4 regions of the Streptomyces sp. NPDC050528 genome follow, and region 1 is predicted to be linked to each of the others. Evidence: riboswitches for the same ligand, from Rfam matches in the RefSeq annotation. Region 1 holds a riboswitch; each other region holds the start of a gene.

The links. Region 1 has a riboswitch for cobalamin ahead of ACIBK4_RS36590 (ABC transporter substrate-binding protein). Riboswitches for the same ligand answer to the same signal wherever they lie in the genome.
Region 2: linked by a shared signal. The riboswitch ahead of metE (5-methyltetrahydropteroyltriglutamate--homocysteine S-methyltransferase) and the one ahead of ACIBK4_RS36590 (ABC transporter substrate-binding protein) in region 1 are both predicted to bind cobalamin.
Region 3: linked by a shared signal. The riboswitch ahead of ACIBK4_RS07660 (cobalamin biosynthesis protein) and the one ahead of ACIBK4_RS36590 (ABC transporter substrate-binding protein) in region 1 are both predicted to bind cobalamin.
Region 4: linked by a shared signal. The riboswitch ahead of ACIBK4_RS03615 (ribonucleoside-diphosphate reductase subunit alpha) and the one ahead of ACIBK4_RS36590 (ABC transporter substrate-binding protein) in region 1 are both predicted to bind cobalamin.

What each region holds. Positions count from the first base shown of each region.
Region 1 covers NZ_JBITHH010000012.1:295,143-297,335, forward strand. The annotation lists gene ACIBK4_RS36585 (FecCD family ABC transporter permease) at 1-87, opposite strand, end outside; gene ACIBK4_RS36590 (ABC transporter substrate-binding protein) at 84-1,145, opposite strand; cobalamin riboswitch at 1,199-1,412, opposite strand; gene ACIBK4_RS36595 (universal stress protein) at 1,585-2,193, shown strand, end outside.
Region 2 covers NZ_JBITHH010000008.1:43,668-45,860, reverse strand. The annotation lists gene meaB (methylmalonyl Co-A mutase-associated GTPase MeaB) at 1-927, shown strand, start outside; cobalamin riboswitch at 1,001-1,226, shown strand; gene metE (5-methyltetrahydropteroyltriglutamate--homocysteine S-methyltransferase) at 1,372-2,193, shown strand, end outside.
Region 3 covers NZ_JBITHH010000002.1:66,983-69,175, reverse strand. The annotation lists gene ACIBK4_RS07660 (cobalamin biosynthesis protein) at 1-875, opposite strand, end outside; cobalamin riboswitch at 975-1,117, opposite strand; gene ACIBK4_RS07655 (hypothetical protein) at 1,270-1,491, opposite strand; gene ACIBK4_RS07650 (anion permease) at 1,525-2,193, opposite strand, start outside.
Region 4 covers NZ_JBITHH010000001.1:788,337-790,529, reverse strand. The annotation lists gene ACIBK4_RS03615 (ribonucleoside-diphosphate reductase subunit alpha) at 1-1,315, opposite strand, end outside; cobalamin riboswitch at 1,440-1,581, opposite strand; gene ACIBK4_RS03610 (GNAT family N-acetyltransferase) at 1,617-2,123, opposite strand.

The DNA.
Region 1 (2,193 bases):
GGCGGGTCCGATGGTCACGGCGACGGCCACGGAGAGGAACAGCGCCACCAGCCCGCCGCCCGTCAACAGCAGCGTGCGGAGGGTCACTTGGCGAGCCCGAAGTCGCGCAGGCCGGCGGCGACCTGCTCGATCCCTTCGACGGTGCGGATGGAGGGGTTCATCGCCTGGCCGCTGAGCAGGATGTACCGCTTCTTCTTGACGGCGGTGAGGTTGCGGGTGGCGGCGTTGGTCTCCAGGAAGCGGATCTTCGCCTGGGCGGTCTCGGCGGTCTGCGACTTGCGGGTCAGATCACCGAGGACGATGACATCGGGGTCACGGTCGGCGACGGTCTCCCAGTTGATCTGGGGCCACTCGTCGTGGGTGTCGGAGAAGGCGTTCTCGGCGCCGACGGCGCGCGTGATGGCACCGGGGGCGCCGCAGCAGCCGGCCAGGTAGGGCGACTGGGAGTTGGCGAACCAGTACATGAGGGAGGTGCCGGAGGCGTCGAGGCCGGCGGTGGCCGCGCGCACCCGCTGCTTCAGTTGGGCCACGAGTGTGTCGCCGCGCGCCTTCACGCCCATCGCGCGGGACAGGTCGTCTATCTCGCCGTAGACGGTGTCGAGTGTGAGCGGGGTGCTGCGCGAACCGTCGCCGCCGCTGTCGTTGTCCTTGCCCGCGCAGTCGGACGGGGAGACGTACGTCGGCACGCCCAGCTTCTCGAACTGTTCGCGGGTGGCGACCCCGCCCTTGCCGAGCGTCGAGACGAAGGAGGCGGTGACGAAGTCGGGTTCGGCGTCGAGGACCTTCTCGAAGGAGGGCGCGTTGTCAGCGAGGCGCGGCACGCCCGCGTTGGCCTTCTCCAGGCCCTTGAGCACCGGGTCGGTCCAGGTGGCGGTGCCGGCGATGCGGTCGGCGAGGCCGAGGGAGAGCAGGATCTCCGTGGTGCCCTGGTTGAGGGAGACGACCCGCTTGGGGGCCGACTTCAACGTGACCTTGCGCCCGCAGTCGGTGAGAGTGACCGGGAAGCCCGCGGCGGACTTCTCCGTCTCGCCGTCGGCACGGTCGCCGTCGGAACCCCCGCACGCGGTGAGCAGCAGGGCGGGCGCGACGAGGAGGGCCGCGGTACGGCGGCGCAGCGGGACGGGGGCAATACGGATCACGGGCATGCCTTGCCTGTCGGGGCTCGAACGCGGAGCCTTGCCTACGAACTCCCCCTCGCCGAGGGCGAGAAGGCGCCAGCAGGTCTTCGGACTCGGGTTCGTCCGGACGGGGCGCCTTCCCGGCGCGTCGCACACCGGCTCCTTCGGCCGGCCCGCGTCGCCCCAGTGGCGTCGAGTGCCCCGCCCGTCCCCCTCACCGCTGCGCGTCAGTTCCGGATTTCCACCGGATTCCCTGGCCTCGGTTGTGGCACGACTGGCGGGCACAACGTATCAAGATCGGCGGTCCGCTCCCGCCGCGGGGTACGGCACGAAGGTGCTCCTGAGCCACTGCCGCTCTGTACCGGTACCGCTGGATTTTCCTCCGGTTCCGTCCAACCCCTGTGCGGCACGCCCCGCACGGCGGATCGTGGAGGCCTCCACTGGCCCGCACGGAGGTCCAACGACCATGTCCCAACCGATCGTTGTCGGTGTCGACGGATCCGCGGACAGTCGCGCAGCGGCCGACTGGGCGGCGACGGAAGCCGAGTTGCGCGGACTCCCCCTCCGGGTCGTACACGTCTCGACACTCCCTGACGAGCAACTCCTCACCACCTGGCCCTACTTCCGCGAGCCGTCCCCCGACGCCCTCGTCACGTCACTCGCGAAGGACCACTCCGAACTCCGGGCCGAGGTGGTCACCCTCACCGGAGAGGTCGTGCCGACGCTGCTCCCCTTGACCGCCGAGGCCGACTGCACGGTCCTCGGGCTGCGGGGTTCGGGCGGTTTCGCGGGCCTTGCCCTCGGTTCCGTGGCGCACGGAGTCGCCGAGCGCTCCGAAGGGCCGGTTGTGTTGGTGCCGGGCGGATACAGTCGCCGCGGACGGTCGCCGTACGGTGTGACGCTGGGCCTCGATGACCGCGAACCGCCAAGCAGCGTCGTCGAGTTCGCCTTCGACACCGCCCGCCGACACGGCACCGGCCTGCACGTCGTCCACGCCTGGCGGCTGCCCTCGCCCGTCGAGCGCTGGATGCCGTACGCGCTGCCGGAGGAGGACCGGGGTCGCTGGGAGGACCAG
Region 2 (2,193 bases), on a different contig from region 1:
ATCACCCTCGTCGAGTCGACGAAGCCCCAACACCGGGTCATGGCGCAGGAGTTGCTGACCGCACTCCTCCCCCACAGCGGCCAGGCCCGCCGTATCGGCATCAGCGGCGTACCGGGCGTGGGCAAGTCGACGTTCATCGACGCGTTCGGCACGCTGCTGACGTCGCAGGGTTTCCGGGTCGCGGTCCTGGCCGTAGACCCCTCCTCCAGCCGCACAGGCGGCTCGATCCTCGGCGACAAGACCCGCATGGAACGCCTGGCCGTCGACCCGGCCGCCTTCGTCCGCCCCTCCCCCACCGCCGGCACGCTGGGCGGCGTCGCGAAGGCGACCCGCGAGTCCATCGTGGTGATGGAGGCGGCGGGCTACGACGTCGTCCTCGTCGAGACGGTGGGCGTAGGCCAGTCGGAGACGGCGGTGGCCAACATGGTCGACTCGTTCCTCCTTTTGACCCTGGCCCGCACCGGCGACCAACTCCAGGGCATCAAGAAGGGCGTCCTGGAGTTGGCGGACGTCATCGCCGTGAACAAGGCGGACGGGCCGCATGAGCGCGACGCGAAGAGCGCGGCGCGTGAACTGGCAGGCGCACTAAGGCTGATGCACCCCGCCGACGCGGCCTGGACCCCGCCGGTCCTGAGCTGCAGCGCGCGTGAGGGCACGGGCCTGGACACAGTCTGGGAACGCCTCGAACAACACCGCTCACTGCTGGAGTCGACGGGCCGCCTGGCGACGAAGCGCAGCGAGCAGCAAGTGGACTGGACGTGGACGATGGTCCGCGAAGAACTCCTGGGCCGCCTCAACGCCGATCCGACCGTACGTGCACTGGCTCCGGACCTGGAACGCCAGGTACGCGAGGGCGAGTTGACAGCAACCCTGGCGGCTGAGCGCATCCTGCAAGCCTTCGAAACCCGGCAAGCGGACATTCCCTAGGGGCGCGGGGAACTGCGCGACCAGCCCCCACCGGGCCCGCAGACAAGAATCGACGCACCCACCCCAAACCCTTTAGGCTGGCGGCGCAGCTGGTTCGCCCCGTCACCCAGACGGACGCGTCGCAAGAGGGAACCCGGTGAAACTCCGGGACTGCCCCGCAGCGGTAAGCGAGAACGACCGCCGTCATACGCACTGGGCCCACAACAGGACCTGGGAAGCGACGGCCAGTAGGTGACCTCCGGTCCAACCGGAGGCCGTGCCCGCAAGTCCGAAGACCTGCCAACTGCCCACGTACGGAAGAAGATCCCGTACGCGGAACCCCGGTGACCTCGTGGGCGGGTCGGCGTACACATCGGCGGTCACGACAACCGCCCGATCTGACGTTCCTTCGCGCCCCCGTCCCCCACCGGGACCTCAGGGAGACATCTCGCGAAGGAGAGTTCCGTGACAACGAAGTCCGCAGCCGCGGCAGCACGGGCAACCGTCCACGGCTACCCCCGCCAGGGCAGGGGCCGTGAACTGAAGAAGGCCATCGAGGGCTATTGGAAGGGCCGCGTAGACGCAGACGCCCTCCGCACCACCGCCACCGAACTGCGCCGCACGAACTGGCAGCACCTGACCGACGCCGGCATCCACGAGGTACCCACCGGCGACTTCTCGTACTACGACCACGTCCTGGACACCACCGTCATGGTCGGCGCGATCCCCGCCCGCCACCGCACCGCCGTAGAACTCGACGCACTGGACGGCTACTTCGCGATGGCACGCGGCACCCAGGACGTGGCGCCGCTGGAGATGACGAAGTGGTTCGACACCAACTACCACTACCTCGTGCCCGAGTTGAGCCCGGACACGGTCTTCACCGCCAGCTCCACCAAGCAGGTGTCGGAGTTGAAGGAGGCCCTCGCGCTCGGCCTCACCGCCCGCCCGGTGCTGGTCGGCCCGATCACCTACCTCCTGCTCGCCAAGCCCGCCCCCGGCGTCTCCGCGGACTTCGACCCGCTGACCCTCCTGGACCGGCTGCTCCCCGTCTACGCCGAGGTCCTCGCCGACCTCCGCGCGGCGGGCGCGGAGTGGGTACAGCTCGACGAACCCGCCCTCGTCCAGGACCGCACCCCGGCCGAACTGAACGCCACCACCCGCGCGTACCGCGACCTCGGCGCCCTCACGGACCGCCCGAAGCTCCTGGTCGCCTCCTACTTCGACCGCCTCGGCGACGCCCTGCCGGTACTGGCGAAGGCACCGGTGGAGGGCCTCGCCCTGGAC
Region 3 (2,193 bases), on a different contig from region 1:
CGCCGGGACAGCCGTACGGCACGCGCGATGTCCGGTACGGCGACGGGGCGTCCGTCGCCGTTGAGCACGGGCCGGTGCTCGACCCGGCCGCCGTAGGAGAGCGTGCCGCCGAGGCGTACGCCGAGGGCGCCCGCGAAGGAGGCCTCCACGGGGCCCGCGTTGGGGCTCGGGTGTTTGCGGGCGTCGGTGCGCCAGGCGCGGGCGGCGCCGCGCGGGTCGCCGCCCGCCACGGTCGCAAGGGCGGCGGTGAGGCGGGCGCCCGGCCAGCCGGCGACGTCGTCGAGGCGGGCCGAAGCCCAGCCGTAGCGGCGGTACTTGGGCGACTTGTGGCCGACCATGGCGTCGAGGGTGTTCACGGCGCGGAAGCCGAGCAGGCCCGGGACGCCCGCGATGCCGCCCCAGACCAGGGCGCCGACGACCGCGTCGGAGGTGTTCTCGGCGACGGACTCGACCACGGCCCGGGCGATCCCGTCGGCGTCGAGGGACTGCGGGTCCCGTCCGCAGAGGTGGGGGAGCCGTGCCCGCGCACCGTCGATGTCCCCGGCCTCCAGCGCGCGCCCGATGACCCCGGCCTCGCGTGCGAGCGAGGTCCCGCCGACGACGGCCCAGGTGGCTGCGGCGGTGAGGGCGGCAGAGGCCGTACGAGACGGTCGTAGGGCCGAAGTGGCCGCGGTGGCGAGGGCGATGGTGCCACCGACGCACACGGCGGTGTGCAGGGCGCCCCAGCCCCGGTGGTCGCGCCACAGCACCTGTTCCACGGCACCGGCGGCACGGCCGAACGCGGCGACCGGGTGCCCGCGGCGGGGATCGCCGAGGAGGTGGTCGCCGAGGAGGCCGGCGGCGGCGCCGTACGCGAAGACGCGATCGGCACGCATCGGGTCAGCCGATCACTGAGTCGGACACGGGGATGGTGCGGGACCTCGAACGGCAGCCGAGCATGGCGATTTGTCCTCACTCAGGGTGTCCACGCCCTGGTTCGACGAGACCGGCGGTGAGAGTTCCTGGCTCCCGGGGGTGTCTACCCCGGTGACAGTGGCGGGACCGCGCCGGATTCGCACCGGCTTCCTCTCCTGCCGCCGTATATGGCTCCGGCAGTCCACCATGCTGTTGGAAGGGCCGTCAACTTGCTGTTGACCTGCGGGGACGGAGTGTGCTGATGCCCACACGCGAGGGGCCGGAGGGGGCACGCGGACGTGGGGGGGGGGGGGGGGGGGGGGGGGGGCCCCCCCCCCCCCCCCCCCCCCCACGTCGAGTTCACCTGGCGGCCGGTCAGGCCACGATCAGATAGATCCCGTACGCCACCGCCGCCGCGCAGGCCGCGAAGCAGGCGTACGCGCCGGTCAGGGCGAGAGGCGCGGAGTCGCCCTGGGCGGTGGCGCGTTCGCGGCGGGAGAGGCCGACGATGCCGAGGGTGAAGACCGCCACGAGGGAGACGGTGGCCACGAGGCTGACGCCGAAGACGGAGCCGAGGGCTGCCCAGTCGATGTGCATGCTGATTCGTTCCTTCGTGTCCGGGGCGCGGGCTCAGACGGCGGCGGCCGGCGGTGTCGCCGGGTCGGACTTCGCGAGGGTGGGCGGGGAGGGGATCGTCGCCGACAGGCCCTCGGAGAGGGCGACCGACGGGGGCGGCGGGGTGACGGCGGCGATCGCGGTGGTGACCACGCCGGCCGGTTCGTCGATCTCGTTGACGTTCGAGGCGTCGACGACCTGGCGGCGGGAGAGCAGCCAGATGCCGGTGCTGGAGGCGACCAGGAAGACGGCCACCAGGGCGGTGCCCCAGTCGCCGAGGTCGGTCACGGACTCGGCGAGCGCGCCGACCAGTGCGGCGGCCGGCAGCGTGAGCCCCCAGGCGACGAACATCCGGGTCGCGGTCGACCAGCGGACGACCCCGCCCTTGCGGCCGAGGCCCGCACCCATCACCGAACCGGAGACGGCGTGCGTGGTGGAGAGGGAGAAGCCGATGTGCGAGGAGGCCAGGATGACCGCGGCGGCGCTGGTCTGGGCGGCGAAGCCCTGCTGCGGCTGGAGGTCGGTCAGGCCCTTGCCCATCGTGCGGATGATGCGCCAGCCGCCGATGTACGTGCCCATCGCGATCGCCAGACCGGCGGAGAGGATGACCCAGGTGGGCGGGTCCGAGTCGGGGGCGATGGAGCCGCCGGCGACCAGGGCCAGGGTGATGATGCCCATCGTCTT
Region 4 (2,193 bases), on a different contig from region 1:
TGGCGGTGCGGTTGGCCGCGTCCTTGAAGGTCATCCAGCCGTTGCCGGTCTGTGCGAGGGTGCGCATCATGCGGCCGTAGAGATCACGGGCCGGGATGGTCTTCTTCGCCAGCCCCGCGGCTTCCGCCTTGCGGTACGCGGCGTCGAACTCGTCGCCCCACAGGTCGACCAGCTCGGGCACGTCGGCGGGGGAGAACAGCGACCACTCGCCGTCGGCGTTCACCCGGCGCATGAACTCGTCCGGGATCCAGTGCGCGAGGTTCAGGTTGTGCGTACGGCGGGCGTCCTCACCGGTGTTGTCGCGCAGCTCCAGGAACTCCTCGATGTCGGAGTGCCAGGTCTCCAGGTACACCGCGGCGGCACCCTTGCGCCGGCCGCCCTGGTTCACCGCCGCCACCGAGGCGTCCAGCGTCTTCAGGAACGGGACGATGCCGTTCGAGTGCCCGTTCGTGCCGCGGATCAGCGAACCCCGGCTGCGGATGCGGGAGTACGACAGTCCGATGCCACCGGCGTGCTTCGAGAGGCGGGCGACCTGGTGGTAGCGGTCGTAGATGGAGTCCAGCTCGTCCAGCGGGGAGTCGAGGAGGTAGCAGGACGACATCTGGGGGTGCCGGGTGCCGGAGTTGAAGAGCGTGGGGGAGGACGGGAGGTAGTCCAGGCGGCTCATCAGGCGGTAGAGCGCGGCGACTTCGTCCAGGGCGCGGGTCGAGTCGTCCTCGGCCAGGCCGCTCGCCACGCGCAGCATGAAGTGCTGGGGGGTCTCGATGACCTTGCGGGTGATCGGGTGCCGGAGCAGGTAACGGCTGTACAGGGTGCGCAGGCCGAAGTAGCCGAAGCGGTCGTCGGCGCCCTCGTCGAAGGAGGCGGCGATCAGCGCGTCCAGGTGCGCCGCGTGCAGCGTCGCGAACTCGGCGGTGCGGTCCGCGATGAGGCCCTCGCGGTGGCCCACGGCGACGGACTCGGTGAACGTCGTGACGCCCTGGGAGGCGGCCTCGGCGGCGATGCTGACCGTCAGCAGCCGGGCGGCGAGGCGGGAGTAGACCGGGTCCTCGGAGATGAGGCCGGCGGCCGCCTCCGTGGCCAGCTCGCGCAGTTCCGCCACGTCCGCGTGCGCGGACCGGCCGCGCAACGTGGCGGCGGCGACCCGGCCGGGGTCGGCGTCGGGGAGGTCGGCGGTCAGCTCGGTCAGGGTCCGCAGGATCGCGGTACCGGGACCGTCGGCTCCGGGAACGGCCGTTCCGGGAACGTCGGTTCCGGCCACGATCGTGTCGGTTGCCCGGTTCGCTGATGCCGGCTCTGCTGGCGCGATGGTCACGGTGGGGCTCTCCCTCGCTCGGCACGGGGCCTCGCCGAGGGCAGGCGGCAGTACACGAGCGCACGGGGCGTCGCGTCCACCGGCCCACTCCACGAGGCCCGGACGTCATGCGCCCTGGCCGGGTGGCCGGACGCGAGCTGTCGGCAGGTCCTCGGACTGACCATGCGTGCATATGCACGTAAGTACACCGTTGCGGGACAGTTCCGGATTCGCACCGGATTCCCCTGCGGCGACAGCGAGCACGAGCATACATCTTGTGCTCGCCTGTCACGTCACCACCAGATGTTGTGTCGCGCCTGTTTCAGAGCGTCAACTCATAGGTGAGGAGAGTGATGTCGTCGAGCTCCGGCAGGGGAGTCCAGTCGCGGTCGGGGGTGCGGGTGAAACCCAGGCGTTCGTAGATGCGGTGGGCCGCGTGCATGGTGCGTTGGGTCGACAGGACTACGGCCGTGCAGCCTTCCGTCGCTCGGGCGCGGTCGACGCAGGCGCGGACGAGGGCCTCGCCGGCGCCCTTGCCGCGGGCGTCGCGGGCGATCGCCAGCATCCGGATCTCGGCCTCTCCGGGTTGCGCGATGTCGGCCATCGGGCCGCCGGACGGGACGAAGGTCACTCCGCCGAGGAGGCGGTCGCCGTTCAGGGCGACCAGTACGTCGGCTGCGGCTGCCCGTTTTGCTACGGCTCTCAACTCACCGAGGTATTCGTCGCTTTCGCCGAAGTCGAGGAGGCCGTCCTGTAGGTAGGCCTGTGCGGTGATCTCGCCGAGGGGTTCGTATTCGGTGGGTTCTGCTTGCCGGATGAGGATGTCCATGCGGGTGAGTGTGCACGAAGAGCGGGCCGCCGAGGGGGGTGCTCTCGGTGGCCCGCTGCGGGTTCGTTGT